One region of the Bradyrhizobium erythrophlei genome, then DNA from elsewhere that is predicted to be linked to it. Evidence: predicted binding sites of a transcription regulator. Region 1 holds the regulator's gene; each other region holds the start of a gene.
What was found. Region 1 encodes PhoB, which activates phosphate uptake and scavenging genes when phosphate is short. Its sites were predicted from a motif close to TGTCATNNANCTGTCAT; they were not measured.

Region 1 (4,211 bases):
CCGCGGCGACCGCCAAGGGATTGCCGCCGAAGGTCGAGCCGTGGGAGCCCGGCGCCATGCCGGACGCGGCTTCTGCCGACGCCAGCACCGCGCCGATCGGAAAGCCGCCGCCAAGCGCCTTGGCCAATGACATCACATCGGGCGCGACGCCGACACGCTTATAGGCAAAGAGTTCGCCGGTGCGTCCCATGCCGGTCTGAACTTCATCGAAGGCGAGCAGTATTCCGTGCTCGTCGCATAGCGCGCGCAGCGGCTTGATGAAGGCGGGCGATGCCGAACGCACGCCGCCTTCGCCCTGCACCAGTTCGATCAGGATGCCGGCGGTGTGCGGGCCGATCGCCTTCTTGACGGCTTCGAGATCGCCATGCGGCACCTGGTCGAAACCGTCGACCGGCGGGCCGAAGCCCTCGAGATATTTCGTCGTGCCGGTTGCGGCGAGCGTCGCCAACGTCCGGCCATGGAAAGCGCCTTCGAAGGTGACGATGCGATAGCGTTCGGGATGGCCCTTGGAGAAATGATAGTGGCGCACGAGCTTGATGACGCCCTCCATCGCCTCCGCGCCGGAATTGCAGAAGAAGACGTAGTCCGCAAAGCTCTGCTCGCAGAGCCGCGCGGCGAGACGCTCGCCATCGGGACTCCTGAACAGGTTCGACATGTGCCAGAGTTTCGTCGCCTGCTCCTGCAACGCGGCGACCAGGTGCGGGTGCGCGTGTCCGAGCGCGTTCACCGCGACGCCCGAGGTGAAATCGAGATAGCGCTCGCCGTTGGTTGCGTATAGCCAACAGCCCTCGCCGCGCTCGAAGGCGAGATCGACCCTGGCGAATACCGGAAGCAGATGCGACGTCGCGCTCTTGTTCATGGCTACACTTGCGTTAGAGGTGGCCGTTCTTTGCGCGCATTGGCGCGGTCGCAAGTTACGGCCAGACGTGGACGATCAGAGTGGCGACCAGCGGTCGAAACGGAACGTGCCGCCTTTTCGGGGCGGCACGTGGCAGGTATTTTAGGCCTGCCGCGAACTGTGTCAACGGATTGCCCGTAAAACTGCGGTCTCCGGCGCGCAACACAATCGTTAAAAACGGTGGAACATGTGGACGCACTTGCGTCGACTCTTGCGCCGGAGTCACGCCATATTGTAGCGTCTCAGACGTCGGATACGACATCTCGTGCGGTAGGTTCGGCTCCTCTAAGTCGTCAGTAGTTGAGTAACGTTCGGGCGCGCTCATTTCGCGCCCGGCGAGGGCTAAGGGATTCTGCCGGAAGGGATTTTTGAGACGATTGGCACCGCAGCGCTGCCCGCAACAGGCCGGCGCGACGCGAAGGAAAGAGTGCGATGACGGTATTGACATGGTCTGACGATCGCGTCGAACAACTGAAGAAGCTCTGGGAAGCGGGCCTCTCGGCGAGCCAGATCGCCGCCGAACTCGGAAATGTGACGCGGAATGCGGTAATCGGCAAAGTGCACCGGCTTGGGCTTTCCGGACGCGCCAAGAGCCCCTCTTCGGCCGCACCGCGCCCGCGCAAGGCGCGCCCCGCGCAACATATGATGCGGGTCTCGCGTCCGGTGTCGCGCGGCAACACGGCGCTCGCGCATGCTTTCGAGGTCGAACTCGAGCCGGATCCGATCGCCTATGACAATGTGGTGCCGATGAGCCAGCGGCTGTCGCTGCTTGAATTGAACGAGGCCACCTGTCACTGGCCGGTCGGCGATCCCTCGAGCCCGGAGTTCTTCTTCTGCGGCGGCAAAGCGCTGAACAGCCTGCCCTATTGCGCGCATCATTCGCGCATCGCCTATCAGCCGACCGGCGACCGGCGTCGTCAAGCGCCGAAGACGACGCGGTAATTGCAAGCTTCATCGAACGCGAAAAGAGCGCGCCTTGGGCGCGCTCTTTTTTATGACCGGGTCATACTCCGCGAAAGGCTTATTCGACCTTCGCGAAGCGATCGTCGAGCGCGTAGCCCGCGCCGCGCACGGTGCGGATCGGGTCCTGCTCGCGGCCCGGATTGAGCAGCTTGCGCAGGCGGCCGATATGCACGTCGACCGTGCGCTCGTCGATATAGATGTCGCGGCCCCAGACGCTGTCGAGCAGTTGCTCGCGTGAGAACACGCGGCCCGGATGCTCCAGGAAGAATTCGAGCAACCGGTATTCGGTCGGCCCGAGATCGACCGGACGGCCGGAGCGGGCGACACGGCGCTTCTCGCGATCCAATTCGATATCGCCATAGGTGAGCACGGTGGCGAGACGCTCCGGGCTTGCACGGCGCAACAGACCACGAACCCGCGCCAGCAATTCCGGAACCGAGAACGGCTTGACGATGTAATCGTCGGCGCCGGTCGCAAGTCCCCTCACCCGTTCGCTTTCCTCGCCGCGCGCGGTCAGCATGATGATCGGAAGCTGTTTGGTTTCGGGCCGGGCCCGCAAGCGGCGGCATAATTCGATGCCGGAGAGTCCCGGCAGCATCCAGTCCAGCACGATCAGATCGGGAACCCGCTCCTTCAGGCGGGTATCGGCGTCGTCGCCCCGTCCGACCGTTTCGACGTCATATCCTTCGGCGTCGAGGTTATAGCGCAACAGCGTTGTCAACGCTTCCTCGTCTTCCACCACCAGAATGCGTGCGCTCATGTGCTTAGCCTTCTTTCGTCTTTGAAATGTGAGCTAGGTGCGATTGCCCCGGACAGCAAAGATCAGGTTCCGGGCACGGTTGTAGCAAAGGTCGTCATGTCACCTTTCGGTCGTTTGTCGAGAATTTGCTGGCCCTCGATCATGTAAAACACGGTCTCGGCGATGTTGGTGGCATGGTCGCCGATCCGTTCAATGTTCTTGGCGCAGAACATCAGATGAATACAGAAGCTGATGTTGCGCGGGTCTTCCATCATGTAGGTGAGCAACTCGCGAAACAGCGAAGTACAGATCGCGTCGACTTCCTCGTCGTTCTTCCAGACGGTCATGGCCGCCGGCAGATCGTGCGCCGCGTAGGCATCCAGCACCGACTTCACCTGCGATTGCACAAGGTCGGTCATGTGCTCGAGCCCGCGGATCAGCTTCAAGGGCTGGAAATCGCTTTCCAGCGCCGCGACCCGCTTGCCCATGTTCTTGGCAAGGTCGCCGATCCGTTCGAGATCGATCGCAACCCGCATCGCGCCAACGATCTCGCGCAAATCCACCGCCATCGGCTGACGCCGGGCAATTGTCAGCACCGCGCGCTCTTCGATCAGACGCTGCAAGTTGTCGATCTCGGCGTCGGTCTCGACCACGCGGCGGCCGACCGCGACATCGCGGCGGATCAGCGCATCGACGGCATCCACGATCATGCGCTCGGCAAGACCGCCCATTTCGGCCACCAGCCGCGTCAATTCCTGAAGGTCGCTGTCGAACGCCTTGGCGGTATGTTCAGAGGCCATCCTGCTCTCCTTCGATCATGCCCGAACCACGCCGGGCCTGATCTTATTCCCTAGCCGAACCGGCCGGTGATGTAGTCCTGGGTTCGCCGGTCGTTCGGCGAGGTGAAAATCTTGTTGGTTTCGTCGAACTCGATCAATTCGCCCAAATACATGAAGGCTGTTTTGTCGGAGACGCGGGCCGCCTGCTGCATGTTGTGGGTAACAATGGCGATCGTGTAATTTTCGGCGAGTTCCTGGATCAGTTCCTCGACTTTCGCGGTCGAGATCGGGTCGAGCGCCGAGCACGGCTCGTCGAACAGGATCACCTCGGGACGCACCGCCACGGTGCGGGCGATGCAAAGCCGCTGCTGCTGGCCGCCGGACAGGCTCAGGCCCGAAGCATTGAGCTTGTCCTTCACCTCGTTCCACAGCGCGCCGCCGCGCAGCGCCCTTTCGACCCGGTCGTCCATTTCGGACCGCGAGATCTTCTCGTACAGGCGGATACCGAAGGCGATGTTCTCGTAGATCGTCATCGGAAACGGCGTCGGCTTCTGGAACACCATGCCGACCCGCGCCCGCAGCAAATTGAGATCAAGCTTGGGATCGAGAATGTTGGTCTGGTCGAGCATCAACTGGCCGGTGGCGCGCTGTCCCGGATAGAGGTCGTACATCCGGTTGAAAATCCGCAGCAAGGTCGACTTGCCGCAGCCGGACGGGCCGATGAACGCGGTGACGCGGTTGGTGCCGAGCGTAATGTTGATGTTCTTCAGCGCGTGGTGTTCGCCGTAGTAGAAATTCAGGCCGCGCGCGGTCACCTTGGCCGGCGGCTCGG
Region 2 (4,211 bases), 2.5 Mb from region 1:
CGAGGAATCCGTGATGATTACCCACTTCATGCCGGAGGCATCGACCTGGCGCAGGAAGGGATCGTCGGGCGAGCGCGTGAATTCCGGCAGCACGCAGCGCTCGTTGGAAAGCGGAAGGCTGATGATGCTTTTGACGTCGACGAATTCGCCCTCGTCACAAACGGAAATGTCGTCGAGGTCGAGGAAGTTCTGCGCGCCAGTGGCTTCCAGCTTGCCGATCGTGCCTTCGCTCGTCGAATGGCGCGCCAGCATCGAGCGAAGATCGCGTTCCTTCATGTAGGCCGGGCCTTCCGGGCCGAGCCAGGTGTCCAGCAGCATCGCGGTCGGCTTGGCGAGCGGGTAGAGCAAGACGCGATAGAAATTCAGAAACGGGAGGAAGCGCGAGGTCATTTTCAGCGCGTTGCGCGAGAAATACGCCTGCGGAATGATTTCTCCCAGCATGGTAATGGCAAAAGCCGAGAAGAAGAACGCCGCAACGCCGTGCAGCACGGAATCCGACAGCAGCGTCAAGAGCACGTTGGTCGTGACATTGCCCCAAATCACGGTCGCCAGAACCTGGTTGGCGTTGTGTCGTAACTCCAAAACCTTGACGGCGTCCTTGTTGCCGCCATCGGCTTCGACCTGAAGCCGAAGCAGGCTGAGGCTGAAGACAGCAAGGTTGAGCCCGGCAAACAGCGCCGACTGGACGATGCATGCGAAGACGCCGAGCCAGGCGCCATATGTGCTGAACGCGGCCATGCTTGCCATCCCAATATTATTGACGCGACGACTGGTGGCGCCGTCGCGACCGCTGCCGCTTTACTCGGCTGCTTGGGCGACGGCGTCGACCTCTTTATTATAGTCGAACACCACGCGGCCGTAAGGCAAGGTGAGATCGGCGATGTAGTGGTGGGCGCCGATGACGCGGCGGACCGGGAAATCGGCGACCGGTGCGTTGACATGCGGAACCAGATGCAGCCGGCCAGGTCCGATCCACGATCCCTTCACGACGATGTCGGCAAGGTTGATCGCCACGAGCTGGCAGACTTCGGCGCGGCCGTCGACGCCAGGGATCAGCTTCAGATTGACCTGGGTCTTGGACAGCGTGGCGCGGGTCAGCGAGCCGTCGCTGGCCATCGCTTCGTGCTTGTAGCCCATGGTGCCCATGGCGACGAGCTGCCCGGCATATTCCAGCGTGCCGGTCAGCGTGTCCTTGACGATCTCGAGTTTCGGGTGCGCGTACTTCTTGGGAAAGCCCCAGATCTCGCGGCCGGCAACGATCGGCGGATCGTCGTCGAGATACATCTGCGAGACGAAGTTGACTTCCTCGCCGTTCAGCCGCGCCGGGATCACGAGACCGGACTCAGTGTAGCTGCCGAAGCCTGAGGAGTCCGGCATCTTGATCCATTCATAATGCACGATCGGCGTCTCGATCGGCTCCAGCGGCTCGGGCAGGCCGGCGCGGATCAGGTCGGGATCGGTTTCATAGCTGATCACGAGAAATTCGCGATCGATGAAACGGTAGGGGCCTGCGGGATAGCTCGGACCGGCCAGCGGCATGGACGGAAGCTTTAAGACGTCTGCCTTGCGCATCGAAAATCCCTTTGTCGTTTTGAAGCGGAGTCGTTTTGAAGCGGAGCCGTTTTGAAGCGGATTGCGTTTGAAACAAATTGACATCAGCCGACGCCGTCACGCGTGATCTTCGCAAGCAGGATCGGAATACCGAGACGAGATCGCTTTTTGCCGGACGGTAACCAAGCTGTTTGACGGCTGCATGAAGCACGGCGTGACGTGTGCCGGGAATGCGATCCTGTCACACCAGCGTCACTGCCTTTTTTCACTCTGCGTCCCAAACAAATGGCTGGGACCTGATGTCATGGATCAACTAGCAACCGATCAACGACTGCTTACAGATGCCGACAGCGCGCAGAAATGGCGCCCCGATGGTTGCCATCGCATCGCGCTGGTGTTGCAGGGCGGCGGCGCGCTCGGCGCCTACCAGGCCGGCGTGTATCAGGCGCTGCACGAAGCCGGCATGGAGCCGGACTGGGTGTGCGGCGTGTCGATCGGCGCGATCAATTCGGCGATCATCGCCGGCAATCCGCCGGAGCAGCGGCTGGAAAAGCTGCAAACCTTCTGGGACCGCATCACCGCGCGGAAAGTCTGGCACTACACGCCGGACGGCGACATCTATCGCAAGGCGCGTAACCTGACGAGCTCGTTCATGACCTCGACGCTCGGCCAGCCCGGCTTCTTCAAGCCGCACGAGGTCAATCCGTGGTTCAGCCCGGCCGGCGCGAAAACCGCCACCAGCTATTACGACACGACGCCGCTGCGCGAAACGCTGCTGGAGCTCGTCGATTTCGACCTCATCAACTCGCGCCCGATTCACTTCGCGGTCGGCGCGGTGAACGTGCTCACCGGCAACTTCCTCTATTTCGACAACAAGAAGGAAGTGATCGAGCCCGAACACGTGATGGCGAGCGGCGCGCTGCCGCCGGCGCTGCCGATGGTGCGCATTGGCACCGATCATTTCTGGGACGGCGGCATCGTGTCGAACACGCCGCTCCAGCATCTGCTCGATCAGGAAGACGGCAAGAACTCGCTGGTGTTCCAGGTCGACCTGTTCAGCGCGCGCGGGCAGTTGCCGCGCGACATCCATGAGGTCACGTCGCGCCACAAGGACATCGTCTATTCCTCGCGCACGCGCCACAACACGGACATCTACAGGCGCATGAACAACGTCAAGGCTTCGCTCTACAAGGCGCTGCTCAAGGTGCCGGAAGCGGAATTGACGGCGGAGGAACGCACCATGCGCGAAAAACTCGCGCATCTCTCCGGTATCACCATTCTGCAACTGATCTATCAGCAGAAGGCCTATGAGGGCGACTCGAAGGATTACGACTTCTCGGCGACCTCGATGCGCGAGCACTGGATGAGCGGGCTGGAAGATACGCGCCGGACCCTGAAGCGCCGCGACTGGCTCGCGATGCCGCCCGAGGGCATGGGCATCGTCGTCCACGACGTCCACCGTGAGCGGGATTACTGAAGTTCTGCTTCGATCTTTAGTGGGCGCCGAGTCCCATCAGGCGCTTGATCGCCGAGGAGAAGCCGTGGCGGCCTTGCTCGCGATCGACGACGGATTGATCGGTCACCCAGTTGAGCTGGACCGCGCGGCGCTTGCCTTCGAACGGGTGATGGCCGTGCCATGAATTGTCGGATCGCTTGAAGACCAGAAGCGTGCCGCCCGACGGCTCGACTTCGGCGGCGAAATTCTCGAGATCGGTGCCGTTGCGCAGGATGCGCAGGCGGCCGGTCGAACTCTCCCAGGACTCATCGTTCATGTAGAGCAGGACGGTGATGATCTTGGTCTTGGAGTCGGTGTGGATCTTGCCGTCGCGCGCCCGGCAGAAGCCGCGCACGGTATACATGGTCGGCCGGCCGGTCAGGTCGACGTCGAACTTTTCCTCGACCAGTTGACGGAACGGCGCGTCCAGCAGTTCGTCCATCAGCTTCTTGAAATGTCCGGAAATCTTCAGGCCCCCAGGCGGATGCGAGCCGGGGCCGGGCACTTCGGGATAATCGGACAGAACCTGATCCAGTTTTTCGCGCTCGACGAAATTCCGCACGATCACGTAGTCGAACGGATCGCGTTCGATTCGTGTGGCGCGCAGCGTGTCAAGTTTCAGCATGGTTCCTCCTGGCGAGGCCGGTCCCGGCCGCGTCTGGCTGGTCTTTTCGCGGCAAGCTAAGCGGCTTTTGCCCCTCGGTCCACAGCCGATCGTAGACGGCGCGGATGCCGCGCGCCTCGGCCGCGAGCGAAAAATTGGCCTGCACGAATTCGAGTGCGGCGCGGCCGGTCTCCTTGGTGGCTTGCGGATCGCGCAAGTAAGGTTCGATCGCAGCCGTGAGCGCATCGCCATCGCCGGCCGGCACGATCGCGCCGTTGACGCCGGGCTTGATCATGATGGGAAAGGAGCCGGCGTCCGAGGTGACGACTGCCGTTTCCGAAGCCATGGCCTCTAACGGGGTCAGGCCAAAACCCTCCTGGCGCGACGGCGCCACAAACAGCGTGAAGCGCCGGTACCACACCGCGATATCCTCGACGTCGCCCAGGAAGATGATCCTCTGCGTGAGGCCGGCGGCCGCAACCTTCGCCTTCAACTCGCGCTCGAAGGCGAGATTGTCCGACGTGGTGCGGCCGGTGATCACGGCCGTCCAGTCCGGATAGT
Region 3 (4,211 bases), 470 kb from region 1:
CGTGCTGGTATTCTCGCCGAACGCCTTCAGGGGCGCCCCTCATACACATATAGCAACATTGACCGAGCCCCATCCGGGCGCGGCCGGAGACGCCGCGATCGTCAAATCGGTCGCGAGCGCCTTCCCGATGGTCACGAGCGTGCGGGTTCGCGAGGCGCTGGAGACCATCGGCTCGGTCGTTACCAATCTCGTGCTGGCCATCCGCGGCGCCAGCGCCATCACCCTGATTTCGGCCATTCTGGTGCTCGGCGGCGCGCTGGCGGCCGGCCATCGCCACCGGGTCTACGATGCCGTCATTCTCAAGACGCTGGGCGCGACGCGCGCGCGGCTGATTGGCGCCTACGCCCTCGAATATCTGCTGATCGGCTTTGCCACCGCGGTCTTCGGCGTGATCGCGGGCTCGATCGCGGCATGGCTGATCGTGACAAGGCTCATGACCCTAAGCTTCGTCTGGCAAGCGGGCAGTGCGGCCGGCGTCGTGGCATCCGCGCTCATCGTCACGGTCGGGCTGGGACTGGCTGGAACACTGCTCGCCCTCAATCAAAAGCCGGCGGCGGTGCTGAGAAACCTCTGAAGTCCCACATATAAAAATTGTATAAAAATCCGAGCCCCGCGCTGGACGGCTTGTCGCATGCGCTCGCGACATTCAGCCGCGCGTGGACGCTTGCAGCGAATGTGTTACTTTCCCAGATATCAGAACGAAGATCGGATACCGCTTGATGACGCAAAATTAATGTCAGCGAGCGGCGCTATCCGGGTTAATTTCAACTGGTGAGGCGAGAGCCTGACGCCTGCCAGACAACAAACAGGAATTCGACCATGTCGGACCTAGACCGCAACTATGCCTCCCCCTTCGGCCGGGCCGCCGGGCGCGCTGACGCCGCGACCGTCGACGCCGGTCTGCGCGCCTACATGCTGCGCATCTACAATTATATGAGCATCGGCCTCGCCATCACTGGCCTTGCCGCGCTCGGCGTCTACATGGCCGCCGTGACCACCGACCCGTCGGGCGCCGCGGCCAAGATCGGCAGCGCGTTCCTGACCCCGTTCGGCTACGCGATGTTCGTGAGCCCGCTGAAGTGGCTGTTCATCCTCGCGCCGCTCGCGATGGTGTTCGTGATCTCGGCCGGCATCAACCGCCTGGCGCCTTCGACCGCACAGCTGTTGTTCTGGGCGTTCTCGGCGCTGATGGGCATTTCGCTGTCGTCGATCTTCCTGGTGTACACGCACACCTCGATCGTGCGGGTGTTCTTCATCACCGCGGCGACGTTCGGCGCGCTCAGCCTCTACGGTTACACCACGCGACGTGACCTGACGGGGATGGGATCGTTCCTGATGATGGGCCTGTTCGGCATCATCATTGCGAGCCTGGTCAACCTCTTCCTCGCAAGCTCGATGCTGCAGTTCGTGGTTTCGGTGATTGGCGTGCTGGTGTTCGCAGGTCTCACCGCCTGGGATACCCAGCGGCTGAAGAACGACTACATCTACGGCTACGCCCGGGCGGGTGGTGATGTGGCGGAGCGCGCGGCGATTACCGGTGCCCTGTCGCTCTACCTGAACTTCATCAACCTGTTCACGCTGCTGTTGCAGCTGCTCGGCCAGCGCGAGTAACGGCTCGGCAATCAGATATGGAAGCCCCGGCCTCAGCGCCGGGGCTTTTCTTTTGGGCGCCACGAAAATAATCTTCCGCAATGCCGTCGCTCGAAATCAGGCCGACTAGCGTCGCCGACCTGCCCTCCATCACCGAGATCTACGAACACGCGGTTCGCGAGGGAACCGCGACCTTCGAACTTGTTCCGCCCGATCTTGCCGAGATGACCCGGCGCTTTCAGGCACTGGTCGACAGCGGCTTTCCCTATCTCGTCGCCGAACTGGACGGCGACGTGGCCGGCTACGCCTATGCGAGTTCCTATCGGCCGCGGCCGGCCTATCGTTTCACGGTGGAAAATTCGGTCTATCTGCGGCCCGCGATTCACCGCCGCGGCGTCGGCCGGCAATTGCTCGAACGGCTGATCGCCGAATGCGAGGCCCGCGGTTTCCGGCAGATGATCGCTGTAATCGGTGATTCGGCCAATGCGGCTTCGATCGGCGTCCACGCAGCTTGCGGCTTCCAGATGATTGGAACCCACCCCGGTGTCGGCCTCAAATTCGGCCGCTGGCTCGATACCGTGATGATGCAGCGGGAGCTTGGCGAAGGCGTGAAGACGGTTCCTACAACCTGAGGCCATCCTTCGAGACGCGGCCTGTCGGCCGCTCCTCAGGATGAGGGCTCTTTCCTGATCACACGACCGCCAACTTGCGGTCGATCACCAGCAACACGCGGTCGAGTTCATGGCCGCGGCGCAGGATCAGGCCGCTGGCGGAGATCACGCTGTACATGCCCTGCTTGCGCGCCAGCCGCGGATCCTTCTCGATCCGGTAGAGCGGAACTTCAGAGGCACGTCGGAAGATCGAGAACACGGCCCGCTCTCGCAGGAAATCGATGGCGTAATCGCGCCACTCGCCGTCGGCGACCATGCGCCCGTACAAATTCAGAATGCGATTGAGTTCGAGACGATTGAAAGTCACCCGATTTGACATAACGCCCGCAGCGCTCGGTCGCGCCACGGCGCGTGCCTCGCTTGGATCGGTGTCCTCCGAGATCAAACTCATGGCACATCTCCTGTCATTTACCCGACATGATTGCGCCGACCGCGCGCCGCTGCAAGAGCCGTATTCGCGCACCCCTGCCGGCGGCGGCACTCGGATCATGCGACTTTCGATGGAATCACGGCTTCCGAGGCCGTCACGGGATCGTTAGCTCAATCATAATACCGCCCCACTTCTGCCAACGGCATGCCGTGCTGGACTGCGACAAGAGGCGCCTACGTTGGCCCGGTCCTTTCGATACCGGATTCCTCAGCCCCCAGCCCCCCGGGGTCGTCGGGACCGGGTCTAACGCAGAGTATTGATCCGTGACTGGACCAACGAGAGTTGGTCCTTTTTCTTTTTCGGACAGATTTTCTGCTTCGGACGAAAAGCAAATTGAAATCTCCGCGAGGAACCCCGCGCAGTTCAAACTCCGAATGCTTTCCAGATTGGTTGTCGGGAGATCGCGCTTAGTGAAGCGCCGTATAGGCCGCGCCTAACATCGGACCCGGCCGATCGCGGCTTCCATCCTGGACGAACACGGCCGCCGCATCGATCCCTTCACGGGAGACATTTTCCAGCGGAACCGTCCAGCTACCGGCGCTGCCGTTCCAGTCGCCGACCTTCAACACGTTGCGAACCACGTTGTAATAGGTCACTTCACGGCCGCGATTTTCGCCACGACCGATCGAGATCGGCACCGCCTTGGAGATCGAGCAAATCCAGACCTCGCCGTGCGTTGCAAGCGGCGGCCTGTTCGAAGCTGCGACCGAGACCGTGATCTGCTTGCCATTCAGCTTCATCGACACCGGAACCGACATCACGCCGTCGCTCTCACGGGTGACTTCGATCGCACGTTCGATCTCGCCGCGATCGCTGCCGATGACGTGCGCCTCGCCATTGACGACGGCTTGCGGCGTATAGACGTCGCGGTCGCCGCGCATCAGCGAGTAAGCCTTCTGGCGCGCGGAGAAACGCGAGTCCGCCAGCGTGTCTTTCCAGCCGAGATAATCCCAGTAATCGATCGGCATGCTCAGCGCGATCACGCTCGGGTCCTTGGCGAGTTCGCCGATCACCTTGTCGGCGGGCGGGCAGGACGAGCAACCTTGCGACGTGAAAAGTTCGACCACCGCGCGGGGCTCCGCAGCCGCCGCCGGACGAATGATAGCCACGATGGCGCAGACGCCCAGGGCGCTCGACCATCGCGAAATCGAATTACAGGCCATCATCACTGTCATACCGGGACCGGGGAATCATTGTTGCCTCCATTCGCCGCTAGCATCTAACGGACCATAAAGCCAACGGCTTTCGTACGGGCAAGAGCAGTCTTTTTTAGGCTGCCCGCCCCCCGGTCGCCACTCACTTAGCGGTGAGCCCCCGATCACAATTACGCGGCAAGCTTACGCAGCACGTAGTGCAAAATGCCGCCATTTCGGTAGTAATCCAGCTCGTCCAGCGTATCGATCCGGCAAAGCAACGAGATACGTTGCAGTGCACCGTCGCTCGACACGATCTCGGCGGTTAACTTTTGGCGCGGTTTCAGGTCGCCCTGCAATCCGCGTATGGTTACTTTCTCGTCGCCC
Region 4 (4,211 bases), 3.4 Mb from region 1:
TGTTGAAAACCTGGTCAACGACGTCACCTCCAACGCCAAGAAGGCGGGGGGCACCAATCCGAACTCACTGAAGACCAAGACGCCGATCAAGCATCTGGTCATCGTCTTCGACGAAAACCGTTCATTCGATCATTATTTCGGCACGTATCCGAACGCGATCAACCCGGAAGGTGAGCCCGTTTTCGAGCCCGCCAGGAATACGCCGCGCGACACTAACAACCTGCTGTCGAGCCCGGCGCTGCTCGACAGCAATCCGAACCTGAACGCCACCAACGGCGCGGGCGCTGTCAATCCGTTCCGGCTTGATCGCACACAGGCGGACTCGGCCGACCAGAGCCACAACTACACCAAAGAGCAACTGGCGTTTGACGGCGGCAAGAACGATCTCTTCCCGCTCGACGTGGGCAAGGGGTCCGCTGGCGGCGCTGGCGCGTTCGGCACCACCGGCCAGGTGATGGGCTATTTCGACGGCAACACCGTCACGGCTCTCTGGAACTACGCCCAGAACTTCGCGATGAGCGACAACGCCTATACCGACACCTACGGTCCGTCGACCCCCGGTTTGCTCAACATGTGGGCCGGCCAGACCAATGGCGCGGTTTTCACGGCCCCGGCCGGTGCGAAATTCTTTGATGGCACGGCCGTTCCTCCCGTGGGGTCGGCGGCTTTCACCACCGCCATTTTGGCTGAAGGCGATGCGGTCCCGAGCCCCGATGGCAGCCTGACGTTGATCCAGGACATCGATCCGACCTTCGACGTCTGCTCTGGACCCGCCACCAACCTGACCGTGGGGATGACCAGCAAGAACGTTGGCGATCTGCTCAACGCCGCTAACATTCCGTGGGGTTCGTTCGTCGGTGGTTTCAACCTGCAAACCATCAACGCAAACGGCAGCACAGGCTGCAAGTTCGGTAATCCCGGCCAGACCGGCGGTCGCAGCAACATCAGCTCCGTTACTGGCAGGACGGTTTCTGACTACGTTCAGCACCACATCTGGTTCCAGTACTTCCAGTCGACGGCCAACCCGAACCACCTCCGTCCGACCTCGCCCAAGGCGATCGGCCACACCGTGGTCCCGGGTACCAACAAGGTCGACCCGGCCAACCACGCCTACGACCTCGAAGACTTCTTTGCGGCCGTCGGCTCGGGCAATTTCCCGGCCGTATCCTTCATCAAGCAGTCGGCGTTCCAGGACGGTCACCCTGGCAACTCCAATGCGCTCGATGAACAGGCGGGATTGGTCAATCTGATCAATTTCCTGCAAGAGCAGCCGGACTGGGAATCGACCGCTGTCATTTTCACCTACGATGACTCGGACGGTCAGTACGACCACGTTGCTCCGGCCATCAAGAGTGCGTCGTTCTCGGCGGCCGATGCGGCGAACGGCACCGGCAACTGCGGCGTCCCCGGCACCGCTGAGCCGACCGGCCTCAGCGGCCAGCAGGTCGCCGGACGTTGCGGTCCCGGCTTCCGTATCCCCTTCCTGGTGATCTCGCCTTTCGCCCAGAAGAACCACGTCAGCCACACGCAGATCACGCAGGCTTCGGTGACCCAGTTCATCGAGGACAACTGGCTCAACGGTGAGCGTCTCGGTGGTGGCTCGTTCGACGCCACGACCGGTTCGATCATGGACATGTTCGACTTCACACAGAAAAAATCGGTGAAGCTGATCCTCGATCCGACCTCAGGCACCGTCGACAGCAAATCGAAGGTCAACAACTGAGCTAAGTTATTAGACTCAATCGCACAATCGTGCGGTCATAGGCGCCGGCCTCACCGCCGGCGCCACCTTCAAAGACCCTGGTCGACATGTCAGTCGGCCGGGGCCGTAGGCGTTTTGACGTGAAACCTACACATACATGTCATTGAGCTTTTCTATCGGTCTCCCCCGCACGGCTCAAAATTTGTTTTGAGAGGCAATGGGGAGAAAGAATATATGAAACTGAAATCCGCTCTGCTGTCGTCGGCTGCGCTGATTGCAGTCGCCGCTGCTTTCACGTCCACCGGTTCGGTTGCCGGTGACAAACTTGCCGACCAGCTCGCGCCGGTCCAGGACCTGATCAATTCGGTCGAGAACAACTCAAAGAAGTCGTCGGGAGTCGATCCGAATTCGCTGAAGACCAAGACCCCGATCAAGCATCTCGTGGTCATTTTCAACGAGAACATTTCATTCGATCATTATTTCGGCACTTATCCGAATGCCATGAACGTCGAAGGTGAGCCGATTTTCGAGCCGGCCAAGAACACGCCGCGCGACATCAATAACATCGATACCGAGGCGCTGCTGTTCAACAACCCGAACTTCACGAACGTGCTCAACAGCCCGAACCAGTCGAACCCGTTCCGTCTGGATCGCTCGCAGGCTGTCAGCGGCGACCAGGGCCATGCGTACACGCCCGAGCAGCAAGCCTATGACGCCGGCAAGATGGACCTGTTCCCGCTGAACGTGGGTACCGGCACCAAGGGCGGCGCTGGCGCCTTCGGCACTGCGGCGCTCGTGATGGGCTATTTCGATGGCAACACCGTCACCGCCTACTGGAACTACGCCCAGAACTACGCGATGAGCGACAACTCCTGGTCCGACGACTATGGTCCGTCGACGCCCGGCGCGCTCAACATGTTTGGTGGCAATACCAACGGCGCTGTGGTCCCGGCGGGCTTGACTGCCAGCACCATTCCAGACGGCCAGGGCGGCTTGACGCTGATCAACGATACCGATCCCACTGGTGACACCTGCTCGAGCAAGACGTCGCAGGTCTCCATCAACGCTCCGAACATCGGCGATCTGCTCAACGCGGCCAAAATTCCGTGGGGCTCTTTCATGGGCGGTTTCAACCTGCAACTCATGAACAACAACGGCACCTCGGGCTGCGGGCGCACCACGACCGGCCTCAGCGGCAACACCGCCGACTACATCCCGCATCACGCCTGGTTCCAGTACTATGCGTCGACCGCCAACCCGACCCATGCCCGTCCCGCGTCTCTCAAGGAGATCGGACATGACGGCCCGGCCAATCATGCGTATGACCTGGAAGACTTCACCCAGGCGGTCGGCTCCGGCAATTACCCGGCGGTATCCTTCATCAAACTGCCGGCCTACCAGGACGGTCACGGCGGTTACTCCAATCCGCTCGATGAACAGACCGGTGTTGTCAACCTGATCAACTTCCTTCAAGAGCAGGAAGATTGGGATTCCACCGCGGTCATCATCGCCTATGACGACTCCGACGGCTGGTACGACCACGCGTTCGTCGCGCCGATCCATGGCTCGTTCTCTGCGGCTACGACGAGCGTCAGGACTTCGACGACCCCGATCGACGTCGATCAGCTGGACGGCTCTGGTAACTGCGGTACCCCGGGCGTCACGCCGAAGCCGCTCGGCGTCAACGGCCAGGCGGTGGATGGCCGCTGCGGTCCGGGCACCCGCCAGCCGTTCCTGGTGATTTCGCCCTACGCCAAGAAGAACTATGTCAGCCACGTGTTGATCACGCAGGCCTCGATCCCGCAATTCATCGAGGACAACTGGCTGAACGGCAAGCGTCTCGGCAAAGGCTCGTTCGATGCCACGACCGGTTCGATCAACGACATGTTCGACTTCTCGCAGAAGAAATCCACAAAGTTGATCCTCGATCCGATGGAAGGCACTGTGATCACCAAGGTCACGAGCAAGAACTGAGCTAAGCTCTTCCAGTCAATCGCACAATCGTGCGGTTTGGCGGCGCCGGCCTTTTTGGCCGGCGTCGTCCTGCGTTCGACCGAGCGCTTTTGCAGTCAAACCTACACATAGCTGTCACCGACGTTCCCTATCTGTCTCTGCCGCACGGCTCAAAATCGTTTTGAGAGGCACGAGGGAAAAAAAGTGAAAAGGCTGAAGCTCAACTCCGCCCTGCTATCGACGGCTGCCCTGATCGCCGCCGCCGCCACCGTCACGTCAACCGGCTCTGTTGCCGGCAACAGCCTCGCGAGCCAGCTCGCGCCGGTGGTCAGCCTGATCGACGACGTGGTCAACAACAAGACCTCCGCGACATCAGCGGATTCCCTCAGGACCAAGACCCCGATCAAGCACCTCGTGGTCGTCTTCAACGAGAACCGCTCGTTTGATCACTATTTCGGTACCTATCCGAATGCCATCAACCCGGAAGGGGAGCCGCTCTTCGAGCCCGCCAAGAACACGCCTCGCGATATCAACAATCTTCTGACCAGCCCGGCGC

Region 2: a site for PhoB is predicted at 1,791-1,807, ahead of BUA38_RS23040 (acetoacetate decarboxylase). Genes of this name have one in related genera too.
Region 3: a site for PhoB is predicted at 2,664-2,680, ahead of BUA38_RS12735 (DUF2794 domain-containing protein). Genes of this name have one in related genera too.
Region 4: a site for PhoB is predicted at 1,861-1,877, ahead of BUA38_RS26930 (phospholipase C). Genes of this name have one in related genera too.

Annotation. Positions count from the first base shown of each region.
Region 1 covers NZ_LT670849.1:2,300,844-2,305,054, forward strand. The annotation lists gene BUA38_RS10810 (aspartate aminotransferase family protein) at 1-859, opposite strand, end outside; gene BUA38_RS10815 (GcrA family cell cycle regulator) at 1,331-1,840, shown strand; gene phoB (phosphate regulon transcriptional regulator PhoB) at 1,920-2,621, opposite strand; gene phoU (phosphate signaling complex protein PhoU) at 2,684-3,400, opposite strand; gene pstB (phosphate ABC transporter ATP-binding protein PstB) at 3,451-4,211, opposite strand, start outside.
Region 2 covers NZ_LT670849.1:4,848,038-4,852,248, forward strand. The annotation lists gene BUA38_RS23035 (DUF21 domain-containing protein) at 1-738, opposite strand, end outside; gene BUA38_RS23040 (acetoacetate decarboxylase) at 799-1,572, opposite strand; gene BUA38_RS23045 (patatin-like phospholipase family protein) at 1,856-3,028, shown strand; gene BUA38_RS23050 (2OG-Fe(II) oxygenase) at 3,045-3,671, opposite strand; gene BUA38_RS23055 (glycosyltransferase family 4 protein) at 3,658-4,211, opposite strand, start outside.
Region 3 covers NZ_LT670849.1:2,767,267-2,771,477, forward strand. The annotation lists gene BUA38_RS12720 (ABC transporter permease) at 1-574, shown strand, start outside; gene BUA38_RS12725 (Bax inhibitor-1/YccA family protein) at 820-1,611, shown strand; gene BUA38_RS12730 (GNAT family N-acetyltransferase) at 1,692-2,222, shown strand; gene BUA38_RS12735 (DUF2794 domain-containing protein) at 2,281-2,652, opposite strand; gene BUA38_RS12740 (DUF1223 domain-containing protein) at 3,099-3,866, opposite strand; gene acnA (aconitate hydratase AcnA) at 4,016-4,211, opposite strand, start outside.
Region 4 covers NZ_LT670849.1:5,652,249-5,656,459, forward strand. The annotation lists gene BUA38_RS26925 (phospholipase C) at 1-1,723, shown strand, start outside; gene BUA38_RS26930 (phospholipase C) at 1,937-3,676, shown strand; gene BUA38_RS26935 (phospholipase C) at 4,001-4,211, shown strand, end outside.